3 regions of the Pseudomonas sp. NPDC087358 genome follow, and region 1 is predicted to be linked to each of the others. Evidence: riboswitches for the same ligand, from Rfam matches in the RefSeq annotation. Region 1 holds a riboswitch; each other region holds the start of a gene.
What was found. Region 1 has a riboswitch for cobalamin ahead of cobO (cob(I)yrinic acid a,c-diamide adenosyltransferase). Riboswitches for the same ligand answer to the same signal wherever they lie in the genome.

Region 1 (5,662 bases):
GCTCGGCATAACAGGGCGACAACACGCCGACCTTGCCCGTAGGACGCAGTCGCGGCAACGCTTGAATCGCCGCCTGCGAACCGGCCACGGGCAACAGATCCGGCGCGCCGTAATAGAGGCGCGCCGCGTTTTCCAGGCCGTCGTCGGTTTCAGGCAAGCGCGCCCACGCCGCTTCCGGAATCGACGGAATCGGCCACGACCACGGCGAAATGCCGCTGGACAGGTCGAGCCAGTGCGCCTCGTCGATGCCGTACTTCAATATTGCACCGCGTAACCGGCCGCCGTGCTCAAGCATAGAGTTCAGTTCCCAGGCAGAGGATCAACAGCCACAGCCAGACGCCGCGTTGCACCAGTTGCCAGCCGCGATCAATGGAGGTGGCGTCCGCAGGCAAGCCCTCGCCCAGTTGCGCACGTTGATGCACCTGGCCGTGATAAATCGCCGCCCCGCCCAATTCGACACCCAGCGCGCCTGCGCCCGATGCCATGACCGGGCCGGCATTGGGGCTGTCCCATTGCGGCGCCTGAGTCCGCCAGCAGCGCAGCGCCAGTCGGGTTTTGCCCAGCAGCGCGTAGGTCAACGCCACCAGTCGTGCAGGAATGTAGTTAAGCAGATCGTCGATCCTGGCCGCAGCCCAACCGAAACGCTCGAAGCGCTCGTTGCGATAGCCCCACATGGCATCCAGTGTGTTGCTCAGACGATAGAGCACGACACCCGGCGCGCCCAGCACCGCGAACCAGAAAATGGCAGCGAACACCGCATCGCTGCCGTTTTCAAGCACCGATTCGGTAGCGGCGCGCGCCACTTCGGTGGCATCCAGCTCGGTGGTTTGGCGACTGACCAGATAACCCACGCGGCGCCGGGCTTCTGGCAGATCGTCACTGCGCAGCGCCTGGGCCACCGGCTGGACATGTTCGCCCAGACTGCGCAGACCCAGCGCGCAGTAAAGCGCCGCCACTTCCACCAGCCAGCCGATGTAGGGCAACCAGCTGAGGACCGTGGCCAGCAGGGTCAGCGGGATCACTGCGATGAACCAGGCGCTGACACCGTGGCTGCGCCAGCCACGACCTGCGGCATTGAAACGCTGCTCGATACGCTCGGCATAGCGCCCGAACGCGACCAGCGGGTGGTTTCGTTCGGGCTCGCCCAGCAGCGCATCCAGCGCAACGCCGGCGACGCTCAACAACGCCACGCTCATGGACTCACTCCCCATTTGTTCTCATAGATCAGCTCTTGCAGCGGACGCGCCTGCGCCCAGCCTTCGAGTACCAGCATCGGCGCCGGATAGAATTGCTGAACCGGCCCCAGGCACAGAATCGCCAAGGGTTTTGAACCGCTTGGCATATCCAGCAACTGGCCCAGTGAAAGCGGGTCGAACAGCGACACCCAGCCCATCCCCAGGCCTTCGGCGCGCGCGGCCAGCCACAGGTTCTGGATCGCACAGGACAACGACGCCATGTCCATTTCCGGCAAGGTGCGACGCCCGAAAATATGCTTCTCGCGGTCATCCATCAGGGCCGCGACCAATACTTCGGCGCACTCTGTGATGCCTTCGACCTTGAGCTTCATGAAGTCATCGGAACGCTCGCCGAGCGCCTGAGCGGTGCGAACCCGTTCTTCTTCGACCTGCGCCTGAATCTGCGTGCGCAACTGGCGATCGCTTATGCGAATGAAGCGCCATGGCTGCATCAAGCCGACACTGGGTGCCTGGTGCGCGGCTTCCAGCAAGCGCGCCAGTAGTTTAGGGGCCACCGCCCCGCCACTGAAGTGACGCATGTCCCGGCGCTCGGCAATGGCCCGGTACACGGCCGCGCGCTCATCGGCGCTGAAGGCGTGGTCAGTCATGGCAACAACAGCGCCGCCATCGCCTGGGGGTTGGACGGGAAATAGAAATGCACGTAGGACGCGGTCATCCGACCGTCGCGATACACCGCCTCGGCGCCGCGACCGCCATTGGGGCTGATGCCACGGGCAATTGGCGTCAACTCGGTGCTGGTCAGCGAATGATGGTAGGTGTGCCCGCGCAAGGTGCCTTCCGGCAGTTCCACTGCCTGCAGGGCCAGGGCGGCCAGTCGCTTTTGCATCACCGCCTCGCCACTGAGCAACCCCACCAATTCGGCGCGTTGCCCGTCGACATCGGTCAAGGCATCGAGCAGGTAAAGCATGCCACCACACTCAGCCAGCAGTGGCTTGCCTGCCGCGTGGTGAGCACGAATCGCCTGCAGCATCGCCAGGTTTTGCCCCAGCGCTACGTGGTGCAGCTCCGGGTAGCCGCCGGGCAGGTACAGGCTGTCAGCTTCAGGCAGTTGGCTGTCGCGGATCGGCGAGAAAAACGCCAACTCGGCGCCCATGGCACGCAGCAGATCCAGGCTGGCGCCGTAGGTAAAGGCAAAGGCCTCGTCATGGGCGACGGCTATGCGCACGCCGCGAAGCAACGGCTCGGCGGGCAGGAAATCGGGCGCAGCGAAGGTCACCGCGGGCGGTAACGCGGCGTCGCAGGTGCTGGCCAGTGCCGCAGCGGCGGCATCCAGGCGCACGTCCAGGTCGTTCAGTTCACTGGCCTGAACCAGCCCCAGATGCCGGCTTGGCAGTTCGATCCCGGTTTCCCGCGACAGCGCGCCATACCAGCGCAAGCCTTCGGTCAGGCTACCTTCGAGCAACTGCGCATGCCGCACGGTACCGACGCGGTTGGCCAACACGCCGGCAAATGGCAGGTCAGGCTGATACCGCGCCAAGCCCAAGGCCAACGCACCGAAGGTCTGCGCCATGGCGGTGCCGTCGATCACGGCCAGCACCGGTACTCCAAAGTGCCGCGCCAGATCGGCGCTCGAAGGCGTGCCGTCAAACAGCCCCATGACCCCCTCGATGAGAATCAGATCGGCATCTGCGGCGGCTTCCCACAGCAGGCGACGGCTTTCTTGCTCACCGACCATCCACATATCCAGTTGATAGACCGGGTTGCCGCTGGCGCGCTCGAGGATCATCGGGTCGAGAAAGTCCGGCCCACACTTGAACACGCGCACGGTGCGCCCCTGATTACGATGCAGCCGCGCGAGCGCCGCAGTGACGGTGGTCTTGCCTTGACCGGACGCCGGGGCGGCGATCAACACCGCAGGGCATTGCCTTGGTAAACGTTGACTCACAATTCGATGCCTTTCTGCGCCTTGATGCCGGCCTGGAACGCATGCTTGACCACGGCAATTTCGGAAACGGTGTCGGACAGGTCGATCAGCTCCTGCCTGGCGCCACGGCCGGTCACTACCACGTGCTGCATCGGCGGGCGCGCCTGCAGATCGCTGAGCACCTGCTCAAGATCGAGGTAACCGTGTTTGAGGGCAATGTTCAGTTCATCAAGGATCACCAGCCCGATGGTCGGGTCCTTGAGCATGCCCTGGGTCACCGCCCAGGCCGCTTCGGCGGCGGCGATATCGCGCTGGCGGTCCTGGGTCTCCCAGGTGAACCCCTCGCCCATCACGTGGTAGCGCACTTGTTCGGGGAAACGACGAAAGAACAGTTCTTCGCCGGTCGCGTTGCGGCCCTTGATGAACTGCACCACGGCGCACTGCATGCCGTGGCCCATGGCCCGTGCCAACATGCCAAAGGCGGAACTGCTCTTGCCTTTGCCGTTGCCGGTGAGCACCAGCAACAGGCCGCATTCGTTCGGCGAGCTGGCAATGCGCTCGTCCATTACCGCCTTTTTGCGCAGCATGCGCGCCAGGTGGCGTTCGTCACGTTCGGGGGATTCGCTCATCCGGGCTCTCCGCTTGAGGGCAGCTGTGGCAAACGGAGGACGCAGGCAAAGACTGACAGCAGGCGCCGGGACCTGAATGCCCGAGCCTGCGCAGAGCATCGCCCTCCGTGATGCTGTTGATTGGATCAGGCCGGTCTCCGGACTCATGAGCGAACACAGACAGGCAATTGCCGTTTCTGCGCGGGCCGCGCGCCTTCCCATGTTCGATGAACACAGTGGCGGTGTGCGTGGCCTTGACTCATTTACCGTTGCGGAGGCAGCGCCGGGATTAAGCGCATGAGCGCTCGCACCGGCTTCCCTGTTTCACCCTGTTGATCGACCTTGGTCGCGGGCACCTGAAACAAGCCGCGAAGGTTAGTGGGTTGCCCCCGGAGCGTCAATCGAAGCTCGGCCCAATGGCGCAATTGATCACCGGTTGAACCCCTGCGCCAGGCCAGGCCTCTATTGCTAGACATGCCATTGCATGACTGCCAGCAAAGGGAGTTTCGACCATGTTCACGCTCAAACCCCAGATTGTGGTTTTACTGTTGGTCGCTGGGGGCCTCGCAGCATGCGGCGAGTCGTCCAGGCTGCAGGTCTCGGACGGCACCGGACCGTCGCCCCAGTTGCCTGAACCCAACAAGACGCTGATCCCCACGGTCAACATCGCCCCGGCCGTCGGCTGGCCCGCAGGCGGCAAACCCACCGCAGCCCCGGGCACGCAGGTCGCAGCCTTCGCCGAGAACCTCGATCATCCGCGCTGGCTTTACGTACTGCCCAATGGCGATGTGCTGGTGGCCGAAACCAACGAGCCGGCAAAACCGGACGACAGCAAAGGCATAAAGGGTTGGGTCATGAAAAAAGTCATGGGCCGCGCCGGTGCCGGGGTGCCGAGCGCAAACCGCATTACCCTGCTGCGCGACAAGGACCATGATGGCATCGCCGAAACCCGCACCGTCTTCATCGACCACCTCAACTCGCCGTTCGGCATGACACTGGTGGGCAACAATTTCTATGTGGCCGACACCGACCGCCTGCTGCGTTTCAACTACCAGCCGGGCGAAACGTCGATAAAGGGCGAGCCGCTGAAAGTCACCGACCTGCCCGGCGGCACCATCAATCACCACTGGACCAAGAACGTCATCGCCAGCAAGGACGGCAGCAAGCTGTATGTGACCGTCGGCTCCAACAGCAACGTCGCTGAAAACGGCCTGGAGGCGGAGAAGGATCGGGCGGCTATCTGGGAAGTGGACGCTGCCACCGGCAATCACCGGATCTTTGCCTCCGGCCTGCGCAACCCCAACGGCATGGACTGGGATCCACACACCGGCAAACTATGGGTGGCGGTCAACGAGCGCGACGAGATCGGCAGCGACCTGGTGCCCGACTACGTGACCTCCGTGCAGGACGGCGCCTTCTATGGCTGGCCGTTCAGCTATTACGGCCAGCACGTGGACATCAGGGTCTCGCCACAGAACGCGCAGATGGTGCAGAAGGCCATCGCGCCGGATTTCGCTGTCGGCCCGCATACCGCATCGCTGGGCCTGGCCTTTGCAGACGGCAAGTCGCTGCCAGCACCGTTCAATGAAGGGCTGTTGGTTGGCCAGCATGGCTCGTGGAACCGTAAACCGCACAGCGGCTACAAGGTCTTGTTCGTGCCCTTCAAGGACGGCAAACCGAGCGGCACGCCAGTGGACCTGCTGACCGGGTTCCTCAATGCCGATGACAAGGCGCAAGGTCGGCCGGTGGGCGTGGTCAATGACAACAAGGGCGGGGTGCTGGTGGCCGATGACGTCGGCAACAAAATCTGGCGAGTGACGGCGGCGCGGACGGCGGCGCGGACGGTCCAGGCTTCGACCAACAAGCCCTGATAGACCACCGGTCCTGATTACATTTTCGCTGCCAGTTACTGGCGAGCCAGATTCGACGGCGTA
Region 2 (5,662 bases), on a different contig from region 1:
GCCGAAGGTGAAGGCATCCAGCGAGCGTCTGTGCCACAGACAGACCAACAGACCGATCAGCACCACCGGCACTGCCAGCCCGACCGAGGCCCAGCGCACGCCACTGAGGTTGCCCAGTAACCAGAACATGATGCCGCGCGCCTGCTCGGCATTGGCCGAGCGGGTGATCAGAAACGAAGTCAGCGCATTGAACAGCTGCGAGCCGGCGATACCGGCCAGGATGATCTGCCCGGCAGGCGTCTGCCCCCGCGAGGCGCGAGCGAGCAGGGCGACCAGGGCAAACGCTGCGACAGCGCCGGCAAAGGCCCCGGTGGACAGCGAAATGGCCCCGGCACCGAACCCGACGATGGCCACCAGCACCGCCCCGGTCGAGGCCCCGGCGGAGATGCCCAGCAGGTAGGGGTCGGCCAGCGGGTTGCGCAGCAGCGATTGCAGGACCACGCCGCAAATCGCCAGCCCCGCGCCACAGGCGGCGGCGACGATGGCTCGGGTCAGTCGGTAGTTCCAGACGATGCCCTCATCAATGGCATCGAGCGGGTAACCGGCGGCCCACAGCTTGTTCGCCAGCACTTGAAAGATCACCGGCAAGCCGATTGAGGTCTCGCCGATGGCGACGCCGGCCAGCACCGCCAGCAGCAATAGCACGCTGACCCACGTGCCGTGAGCCAGCACTCGAATTAGCATGTTCATGGGCTCACGGCAGCGCTTTGGGTGGCTTTGGCCAGTTGCTCGATGCCGTCGAACAGCCGCACGCTGGATTCCATGGCACTGGCGTCCATGATGACGATGCGGTTGTTTTTCACCGCGTCCATGTTGCGCGTCACCGGGTCTGATTTGAGGAAGGCGAGTTTTTTCTCATGATCGTCGGCGGGGAAGCGCCGCCGGTCCATACGGGCGATCACCAGAATCGTCGGGTTGGCCTTGGCGATGGTTTCCCAGCCGACGGTCGGCCATTCCTCGTCCGAATCGATGATGTTGCGCATGCCCAGGGTCTTGAGCATGAAGTCGGGAATGCCTTTGCGCCCGGCGACGTAAGGGTCGACGTTGATGTCGGGGCTGGAGAACCAGAACACCGCCGAGACCTGCTCGCCGTGGTGCGCTGCGGACTGCTCCATTGCATTGGCAAGACGCGCCTGATAACCGGCAACCAGTGCCTGACCACGGTCCTGGACGTCGAAGATCTCGGCCAGTTGCGCAATGCTCTTGTACAGCGTGTCGATCCTGAAGGCCTGGAGACGAGTGCCATCGGCGCCGACCAGATTATTCTTGCCTTCGCAGTCCGAAGGCAGGATGTAGGTGGGGATGTTCAGTTCCTGGAATTGCTGGCGAGTGCCAACCGCGCCCTGCGGACCGACCATCCACTCGAACTGCACCGGCACCAAGTCCGGGCGTTTGCCGATGACCGACTCGAAGCTGGGTGCATTGTCGGCCAGGCGTTCGATCTGCTCGTTGGCCTCCTTGTATTGCCCCAGGACCTCGTTGAACCACAGTGAAGTGCCTGTCACCGAAGGGCTCAAGCCCAGGGCGTAGAGCATTTCAGTGGCTGCCTGGCCGATGGTGACGGCGTGGTGCGGGACCTGGGCGAAGGTCAGCCCGACGCCACAGTTGTCGAGGGTCAGCGGATAGCGGGTCGACGCGGCGAGCGCGGCCTGGGGTATGAGCGTGGCGATGGACAGCGTCAGGCCCACAAGCGAGGAGGCAAGGCGGTACGACGACATGAAGGGCGATCTCCAGTGAACCTGATTGCCGACGAAACAGGCACTGGAAAGCACATCCCGACTCGCCGCCGGTAAAGGGGCAAGTGCAGATCACGCCAGCAAGGCGCGCAGGGGTGTCCTTCCCGGACACCCCGCCGGTGAATGATTGACGCTCGCCGGCAGGTCTCCTGACTGGCGCGTCATCGCCGTGCTTCGGCCTTCCCGGGGCAACCCAGTGGCAATCATGAAGCAGGGCTCAGCGCCTACAGTTGCGGGGACAGTTCCGTTTGAGCCCCAGAGATCAGGGCTCGCGGATTCCCTATTAATTCCCAGTGGAAACCGGCGGCGGGGATGGTAAACGATTCGCCTGTCACAGGCGACAGCCGGGGGCGAATCAGCGGCCCGGTGACACTGCGCAGCGATTCTGCCCGGCCTGCAGCCCGAATCAACGACAGGCGCCGATGCTCATGGCCGAAACGGCCAGCCGATCACCTTCTTCGGCCGTGGGCTGGCGTAGGTGCGCACCTTGGAGGTTTTCAGACCCAGACGCACCAGCGACTCGGCCAGCGCAACCGCTGCGGTGACCCCATCGACCACCGGCACGCCGGCGCGATCGCGGATCATCTGATCAAGCCCGGCCATGCCGCCACAACCCAGGCAGATCACCTCGGCCTTGTCTTTGCTGACCGCCTCGACCGCCTGCTCTGCGATGGCTGCCAATGCACGTTCGGGCTGCTCTTCGAGTTCCAGCACGCTCATGCCGCTGGCCCGCACCGACGCGCAGCGCTCGAACACGCCGGCCAGCTTGAGCCGGTCCTCGATCAACGGCACGGCGCGGTCCAGGGTCGTGACCACCGAATATTTGTGCCCCAGCAACATCGCAAGGCTGGCCGCCGCCTCGGTGATGTCCACCACCGGCACCTCAAGCAACTCCTGCAAGCCTTCGCGGCCGTGCTCGCCATACCCGGCCTGGATCACTGCGTCATAGGGCTGGTCGTAGGACAGCACGCGGTCCATCACCGCGATGGCCGCCAGATAACTCTCGAAATTGCCTTCCACCGATTCGGCGCCGAAACGCGGGGTCAGGCCGATGATCTCGGTGCCGGGCGAGGCGACGCTACGCGCCTGCTCGGCGATGGTCTGAGTCATCGACTCGGTGGTGTTGACGTTTACGATCAGAATTCGCATGGGTGAGGTCTCTTGCTTGGGATCAATGCTGGACGTCCTGCACGGCGATGCTTTCACCGCTGACGTCCCTGAAGGTTGTACGGCGATCGGCCAGCAACAGATAAAGCGCCGCGCCAATGGCCGCGCCCATCAGCCAGGAGAACGACGACACCGAATCGAACGCCGGAACCAAAGCGGTGATGATCGAAATCAGCGCCGCCGGAACGAACGCCCAGACCGCACGCGGATTGACCCCACGCCAGTAGTGATAGGGCCCGGCAGGATTCTCGGTATACAGCTGCGGCACGTCGACCCGGCCCTTGCGCAGCAGCCAGTAATCGGCGGTGATCACACCATACAGTGGGCCGAGCAGGGCGCCCAGACCGGAGAGGAAATACACGATCACCACCGGGCTGTTGTACAGGTTCCAGGGCAGGATCAGCACTGCGACGATGGCGCTGAGCATGCCGGCACGGCGGAACGTCAGGTGCCGCGGTGCCAGGCTGCTGAGGACAAACGCCGGTGCGACGAAGTTGGCCATGATGTTCACAGCCACCGTGACGATCAGAAACGCCAGGCAGCCGAGCACCAGAAAGAACGTGCTGGGGATGGTCTTGATGATGTCGGTCGGGCTCTGGATGATCTGACCGTTGATGGAAAACTGCGCGCCGCAAATGATCACGGTGATGAAGGCGAACAGCAGCACGTTGATCGGCAGGCCCCAGAAATTGCCTCTGCGAATGGTCTTCTTGCAGGGCGCTGAGCGGGAAAAATCGCAGAAATTGAGAATCAGCGTGCCGTAGATCGCCAGCCACAGCGCGCTGCCGGCGAAGATACTGCGCCACATCTGCGCACCGTGCAGCGGCTCCTTGATCGTCCAGGCGATGTGCCCGTTGGCCTGGCTGTACATCCACAGCGCAAGGCTGGCCACCGTCAGCAGAATCACGGGACCGGCGAATGCTTCGTAGCGGCGCACCATCTCCATGCCGTAGGCGAGAATCACGAACTGCACCAGCCAGATGCTGACGAAACACAGCCAGCCCAGGCTGGAAAGACCGAGCCAGGAATCATGGTCGTAGTCTGCCAGCGCAGGGTCCAGCGCGGTCAGCAACACCCGCAACACCACCGAGGCCAGGTAGGTCTGAATGCCAAACCAGGCGATGGCGATCACCGCCCGGATCAGGGCCGGGATCTGCGCGCCGAAAATGCCGAAACTGACCCGGCTGATCACCGGGAATGGCACGCCGGTCTTCTGCCCCATGTCGCCTGTCAGGTTCATGCACAGATAAACCAGCACCGCACCGATGGCCAATGACAGCATGATCTGCCAACCGCCAAGGCCCAGTGCATAGAGGCCGATGGCAAACGAGTAGTTCGCAAGATTGTGTACATCATTGGTCCACAGAGCAAAGATGCTGTATCCACCCCAGGTTCTTCCCTGAGCGCGTCTGGGCGCCAGGTCATGGTTATGAAGACGGGGGCTCAGGGGCGGATAGTCGGCAGTCGAGGCACGGACGGCAAGGTCTGGATCCAGGGTGTTGTCTACTGGCATGTTCAACAATCTCCGGCGCTATTTGTATTTGTTTTTGTATACAGTGCGCAGGCAAGACTAACTCAAATGACAGATGAGTCAACGAGGACGTTACAGACGGGCTGGATTCAGGCGGGGCACAAGGGTTGGATCTGTACCCGGACGGGATGCCAGCGGTGGCGGCCTTGAAGACTCCACCGCCGGCAATTTGTGCAGCGTTGACTGATTTTTACCGGCGCGTTCCGGCGTCGGTCAATCCTTGACCGGTACAGGTGCCTGGGTGGCAATGAAACCCTGGTCACGCATGGCCTGCCAGAAGCCGTCCGGGACTTTGGCGTGGAACGCCGCGACGTCTTCTGCAATGCGCTCGGGACGACTGGCTCCCGGGATCACCGCGGCCACCAGATCGTTGGCGAGCACGAACTGCAAAGCCGCCGCTTTGATATTGACTTGATACTGGCGGGCGATTTCCTGGATGTGCGCCACCTTGTCGAGCATCGCCTGGGGTGCCTGTTGATACTCGAAATGCTCGCCACCGACCAGTACACCTGAGCTGTAGGGGCCGCCGATGACGAATTCGGCCTGGTGCTCGCGGGCCTTGGCGAACAGGCGCTGTAGCGGTTGATCGTGATCGAGCAGCGAGTAGCGCCCGGCCAGCAGGAAGCCGTCGGGCCGTGCTTCCTGCAGGTCCAGGGTCAGCTCACAGGGCTCGACGCGATTGACGCCCAGGCCCCAGGCCTTGATCACCCCCTCTTCACGCAGGCGGGTGAGGGTGCGAAAGGCGCCTTTGCGGGCCACGTTGAAATGCTCGATCCATTCATCGCCATGGGCGTCCTGCGCCACGTCATGGACGAACACGATGTCCAGCCGATCGGTACTCAGGCGCTTGAGGCTGGCTTCGATGGAGCGCAGAGTGGCATCGGCGCTGTAGTCGGTGACGATTTTGTTCTTCAATCCGTAGCTGAAAGGACCGCTGCGCGCCTGCTGGTCCTGCTCATCGCTGATCAGCCGGCCGACCTTGGTGCTGAGGGTGTACTGGTCACGCGGAACATGGGCCAGAGCGCTGCCCAGACGCTGCTCGGACAGGCCTGCGCCGTAGATGGGTGCGGTATCGAAATAGCGAATGCCCTGGTCCCAGGCTGACTGCACGGTGGCGGCGGCTTCGAGCTCACTGATCTCGCGGAACATGTTGCCCAGTGGCGCGGCGCCGAAACCGAGGCGGCCAATGATCTTGTCGTGCAGACTCATGAAGGTGTCCTGTCTGGGG
Region 3 (5,662 bases), on a different contig from region 1:
TTGAACGTCGGCTGGACGCTGAACTACGAAATGTTGTTCTACGTGCTGTTCTCGATGGTTTTCCTGTTCCAGCAACGTCTGCGACCGTTGATCATCGGCGCCGCCCTGTTCGCCGTGACCGACGTACTGGGGCGCTCGGGGTTGATCAGCCGATTCTATGCCAATGACATCGTTTATGAGTTCCTGCTCGGCATCGGCATCGGGGTCATCTACCGTCGCGGCTGGATTACCGAACGTCTGTGGCTGCCGTTGCTGGCCATCGGCGCGGCATTGCTGGCCATCAAGCAACTGCAGCCTGACCTGCGATTTATCCATTGGGGCATCCCCAGCGCGGTGATCGTAGTGGCGTGCATTTCGCTGGAGCCCTACATGCGTGGCAGTCGCCTACTGAAAACCATGGGCGATTGTTCGTATTCGGTGTACTTGCTGCATGTTCTGGTGCTGTACTGCGGCTGGCTGGTCACCGAGCGCTATGGGGTCAATCCGTATGCCGCGTTCGCCGTGTGTGTCCCGGTGATCGCGTTGGGCGCCTGGCTCAGTTACGAATGGATCGAGAAGGGCCTGTACCGACGGATGAAAGGCTGGCTGGACAGCAGAAGGGCGGTCCGGGAAGCGGCGCTGCCCTGATCCCTTGATGGGCGCGGCTTTACCTGAGCGAATTACTAGGACTTTGTCAGTTGCCGTGGATTGGCGTAAACTGCGCCCACGTCTGCGAGGAATTTTCATGACCGCTATTACTATTACCGATGCCGCCCACGATTACCTGGCCGATCTGCTGCAAAAGCAGAACACCCCCGGCATCGGCATCCGCGTGTTTATTACCCAGCCTGGCACCCAATACGCTGAAACCTGCATTGCCTACTGCAAGCCGGGCGAAGAGAAACCGGAAGACAAGGCCATTGGCCTGAAAAGCTTCACCGCCTGGATCGACTCCTTCAGCGAGGCGTTTCTGGACGATGCAGTGGTCGACTATGCCACTGACCGCATGGGCGGCCAGCTGACCATCAAGGCGCCAAACGCCAAAGTACCGATGGTCAATGCCGACAGCCCGATCAACGAGCGCATCAACTACTACCTGCAGACCGAGATCAACCCGGGTCTGGCCAGCCATGGCGGTCAGGTCACCCTGATCGACGTGGTCGAGGAAGATCAAGCCAACATCGCCGTGTTGCAGTTCGGTGGCGGCTGTCAGGGCTGCGGCCAGGCTGACGTGACGCTCAAGGAAGGCATCGAGCGCACCTTGCTCGAGCGCATCCCCGAGCTGTCGGGCGTGCGTGACGTCACCGACCACACTCAGAAAGAAAACGCTTACTACTAAGCGACTTTGCCTGACTCGAAAAGCCCCGACTGGTTCGGGGCTTTTTGTTTTGTGTGGGTTTTAAGTCCGGTGCCCACACCTGTTTTTTATTTTTGCTTCTAAATCCGCGGTAGTCCAGACACCACAAATCGCGACTTGGGTGCAGGCCAAACCAGGAGCAAGCAATCTTGGTGACTTTTGTCGCTTTTCAAAAGTCACTCGCCGAAGGCGAAACGCTTCTGCCGCCAGGCAGCGCTAAAACCAGCGCGATTCACTCAAGGCCTGAACACATGCGCATGCCCGGCGCGGTACAGCGATGACTCGCTGAACACATCATTGCCCAGCACCCGGCCGACGATGATCAGCGCAGTGCGGCGAAAGCCTTTGGCTTGCACCTTAAACTCGATGTCAGCGAGCGTGCCGACCACCCAGTCCTGGTCCGGCCAGCTGGCGCGGTGAACCACGGCGATTGGGCAGTCGCTGCCGTAGTGTGGGCTCAGCTCGGCGACGATTTTCCCCAGATGATTGACCCCCAGATGAATCGCCATGGTCGCCTTGTGCCGCGCCAGGTCGCCCAGCGCTTCGCCCTCGGGCATGGCGGTCTTGTCGGCGTAGCGGGTAAGGATGACGCTCTGCGAGATGTCCGGCAGGGTCAGTTCGGTGCCGAGCAGTGCGGCGCAGGCGGCTGCGGCGGTCACCCCGGGGATGATCTCGAACGGGATTTGCAACTGGCGCAGGCAGCGAATCTGCTCGCCGATGGCGCCGTACAGGCTGGGGTCGCCCGAGTGCACGCGGGCGACGTCCTGGCCGTTTGCATGAGCAGATTTCATCAAGTCGATGATCTGCTCCAGATGCAGTTCAGCGCTGTTGGTCACCTGCACGGCGTGATGACCCTGCAGCACGGCCTCGGGCACCAGCGATCCGGCATAGATGATCACCGGGCATGTGCGAATCAGACGCTGGCCCTTGATCGTGATCAGGTCAGGGTCGCCAGGGCCTGCACCGATGAAAAAAACGGTCATGGGGTCTCCAGACGCTATTGAGGTTCAAGCATTGTGTCAGGGTTGAATACGCACCTGAAGCAGTCCGGCTTGCCGGCGCAGGCGTGCGCAAGATCGCCACCGCCGGCAGGCCGACTGCTACAGGGGCTCGTGGCCGGCCAAGGCAAAGGTCACCTGCGAGCTGTTGGTGCGCGGGATCAGCAGCTTGGCAGCACGGTTCGACAAGCGCGAAGCCATCGCCAGCGCCGCGCTTTCCGCGACGCCATAACAGCCGGTGTGTTCGAACGCTATCGCTGAGCGATGGGTCAACTGCGGTTCAAAGCCGGCCAGCTGCTCAGCGCTGAAAAACGTCAGCGGCAACGTCAGTTGCTGCGCCAGTTCCAGCAGCCCAGGCTCCGACGATTTGTTGTCGATGGAGGCCAGGGCGGTGATGTCGGACAGCGACAGTCGATGTTCCAGCAGGCTGACCTCGATCAAGCCCATGAGCACCGACGCCGGGCAGTCGCGTTGGCAGCCCAGGCCGATCACCAGTATCGGCCGGTCGCCGGCCGCAGTCATACGGCGTGGTTCAGACCGGAGTGAGCCGAGGACGCCTCGCTGCGGCGGAACAGCCAGGCGCTGATCAGGCCCATGGCGACCCAGAACACGGCGTTGGTCAGCAGAGAGGCGATCTTGAATTGCGCTTGCAGGGCTTCAGGTGCCAGCGAGGCATGCACTTCAGGCTGCGGCGCACCGACCAGATGAGGCACCACCAGAATCGCCACACCCAGGACTTTGAGCAGCCAGTTGTGGGCAAACACGATCAGGGCAAGCCCCGCGGCGGTGGAGGCTGCGGTGCCGACCCACCAGATCTGCCGTTGAGTCAGGTCCGCGGCAGCGGTTCCCGGCAACTCGGGGGGCAGGCCCAGAGTGGGTGCCAGCACGAACACGGCAAGACCGGCCAGGCCCCACAACGCGCCCTCACGAACGGTGCGCGGGGTGCGCAGGGTGTAGAGCGCCGCCAGCATCAGGGCAAAGCCCACGGCGACCACCAGATTGCCGCCGGTGGTGGACAGCACGCGCTGCCAGCCGTCTTCGGGCTCCCAGGCTTGTTGGTCATGGACATGACCGGCCATGGCCCCTGCATGCTCATGCTCATGTGCCTGGGCGGCGGGGGCTTTCTCGTAGGTTTCGGCCTGCAGGATCAACGGTGCGACCCAGAAACTTTGCAGCAAAGTCAGCAGCAGGGCGGCGAGCAGTCCGGTGAAACCGGCCGTTTGAGCGATACGCTTGAACATGGCGGCAGGTCTCAGTGGCACGGAAAGGCAGAGCTGTGACGGGTGTCGTGCGCGGCATTGTGCACGGCGTCGATGTGCGAGAAACCGGCGAAATACACCAGGCACGCGCCGAGGATCATCGCGCTGATGGCAGCGCTGAGGCGTTGGCTCTGGGTGCTGATGTTGCTGGACGTCTGGCTGGTTGTGCTGATCGACATGGCGCTTCCCTCTGAAATGTCAGCGGACGGGAAGGCGCAGGGAAAACCACTGACCCACGTCAGTAGTCAACTCAACAGCGCCCGCCCACCGCGGGTTTGTTATGTGTCGTTGTCGGGCCGGTCTCCGGGCTTGCGAGGGACACATGCAGCACATGCCTTCAAGAATCGCCTTCCCATATCGCTTTCCGACACAGTGGATCTGACTCTTCACTCGCTTACCGTTGCGGGGGCAGCGCCGGACTTGCACAAGCCTTGAGGCCTGAACGCACCGGTTTCCCGTTTCACCCTGTGAAGGGCACCCGTAACAAGGTGTGTAGGAAAGCATGCAGCAGCACCTCAGTCAACCAACGGGGGCTGGTTGCGCATCCCCTGTAGGAGTGAGCTTGCTGGCGATTGCCATCGACCGTTCCACATCAGGTCGCCTGGCCAGGTTGATCGCGAGCAAGCTCATTCCTAAACGAGGCCTCAGTCCCGAAGATTTTTGCTCGTTGACCTTCCCCGGACCACTGCGTAGCCTTGCGCACTTGAGGTTCGCTGCTCCGGTTCTCACCGGCGCGGCGCTAAGAAGGGAATGTGGTCCATGCCACAGCTGCCCCCGCAACTGTAAACGGTCATGTTCATTGCATAGCCACTGCGCAAGCGGGAAGGCGCGATGAATGCCGGTCGCCTGATGACCTTTCAGCGACTGGCCGCCGTAAGCCAGGAGACCTGCCTCGACCCGGGCCTGCTGTTCGAACAGCGCCCTCAGCAATTCTCATTATTACCGGGCGGGGTGATCCGGTGGCGAAGCGAACCGCATGCCTGTCATTGATCGGCGGCCGCGCGGTTCTCGTCCAGTCTGCCCGCCGCAAAGCTCAAGGGCATCCGATGAAAACACTGGCCAAACTTCCCGTCACCATCGTCACCGGCTTTCTGGGTTCGGGTAAAACTACCCTGTTGCGGCATATGCTCGATAACGCCCAGGGGCGTCGTATCGCGGTGATCGTCAACGAATTCGGCGAGCTGGGCATCGACGGTGAAATCCTCAAGCAATGCACCATCGGCTGCACCGAAGAAGAGGCCAATGGCCGCGTCTACGAGCTGGCCAACGGCTGCCTGTGTTGCACCGTGCAGGAAGAATTCTTCCCGGTGATGCAGGAACTGGTCGCGCGGCGCGGCGATCTGGATCACATCCTCATCGAAACCTCTGGCCTGGCCCTGCCCAAGCCGCTGGTCCAGGCTTTCCAATGGCCGGAAATCCGCAACGCCTGCACAGTCGACGCGGTGATCACCGTGGTCGACAGCCCGGCGGTGCTCGCCGGTACCTTCGCCGCATTCCCGGATCAGGTCGATGCGCAGCGTAAACTCGACCCGAACCTGGATCACGAATCGCCGCTGCACGAACTGTTCGCTGATCAACTGGCCAGCGCCGACCTGGTGATTCTGAACAAGGCCGATATGCTCGACGTCGATGCACTGGCCGCCGTGCGCGCCGAAGTCGCCGAAGAACTGCCGCCGGCGGTGAAAGTCATTGAAGCGAGCAAAGGCCAGCTGCCGATCAGCGTTCTGCTGGGCGTGGGTGCCGAGTCCGAGCTGCACATCGATGGGCGCAAGACTCACCATGATCACCACGAAGGCGATGACCACGACGACCACGATCATGACGCCTTCGATTCCATCTCCATCTCGCTGCCGCAAGCCGACGAAGCGCTGTTGCTCGACGCCCTGACCCAGGCAGTGGTGCAGCACGGCATTTTGCGCGTCAAAGGTTTTGCGGCGATTCCCGGCAAGCCGATGCGCCTGCTGGTGCAAGGCGTCGGTACACGCTTCGACAAGCATTTCGACCGCGCCTGGAAGGCTGACGAACAGCGCCTGACCCAGTTGGTGCTGATCGGTCAGGACCTGGACGCA

Region 2: it holds a riboswitch for cobalamin, as region 1 does, so the genes downstream of both, ACI2KS_RS09805 (ABC transporter substrate-binding protein) here and cobO (cob(I)yrinic acid a,c-diamide adenosyltransferase) in region 1, are expected to answer to the same signal.
Region 3: it holds a riboswitch for cobalamin, as region 1 does, so the genes downstream of both, ACI2KS_RS09575 (CbtB-domain containing protein) here and cobO (cob(I)yrinic acid a,c-diamide adenosyltransferase) in region 1, are expected to answer to the same signal.

What each region holds. Positions count from the first base shown of each region.
Region 1 is NZ_JBJDOA010000019.1:47,024-52,685, forward strand. It holds gene cobD (threonine-phosphate decarboxylase CobD) at 1-295, opposite strand, end outside; gene cbiB (adenosylcobinamide-phosphate synthase CbiB) at 288-1,196, opposite strand; gene bluB (5,6-dimethylbenzimidazole synthase) at 1,193-1,843, opposite strand; gene ACI2KS_RS28065 (cobyrinate a,c-diamide synthase) at 1,840-3,141, opposite strand; gene cobO (cob(I)yrinic acid a,c-diamide adenosyltransferase) at 3,138-3,749, opposite strand; cobalamin riboswitch at 3,860-4,103, opposite strand; gene ACI2KS_RS28075 (PQQ-dependent sugar dehydrogenase) at 4,241-5,599, shown strand; gene ACI2KS_RS28080 (C40 family peptidase) at 5,635-5,662, opposite strand, start outside.
Region 2 is NZ_JBJDOA010000004.1:19,627-25,288, forward strand. It holds gene ACI2KS_RS09800 (FecCD family ABC transporter permease) at 1-684, opposite strand, end outside; gene ACI2KS_RS09805 (ABC transporter substrate-binding protein) at 687-1,718, opposite strand; cobalamin riboswitch at 1,858-2,056, opposite strand; gene ACI2KS_RS09810 (aspartate/glutamate racemase family protein) at 2,163-2,885, opposite strand; gene ACI2KS_RS09815 (NCS1 family nucleobase:cation symporter-1) at 2,908-4,416, opposite strand; gene ACI2KS_RS09820 (aldo/keto reductase) at 4,648-5,643, opposite strand.
Region 3 is NZ_JBJDOA010000003.1:605,765-611,426, forward strand. It holds gene ACI2KS_RS09550 (acyltransferase family protein) at 1-627, shown strand, start outside; gene nfuA (Fe-S biogenesis protein NfuA) at 725-1,318, shown strand; gene cobM (precorrin-4 C(11)-methyltransferase) at 1,573-2,319, opposite strand; gene ACI2KS_RS09565 (cobalamin biosynthesis protein) at 2,437-2,856, opposite strand; gene ACI2KS_RS09570 (CbtA family protein) at 2,853-3,575, opposite strand; gene ACI2KS_RS09575 (CbtB-domain containing protein) at 3,587-3,772, opposite strand; cobalamin riboswitch at 3,870-4,090, opposite strand; cobalamin riboswitch at 4,284-4,503, shown strand; gene cobW (cobalamin biosynthesis protein CobW) at 4,640-5,662, shown strand, end outside.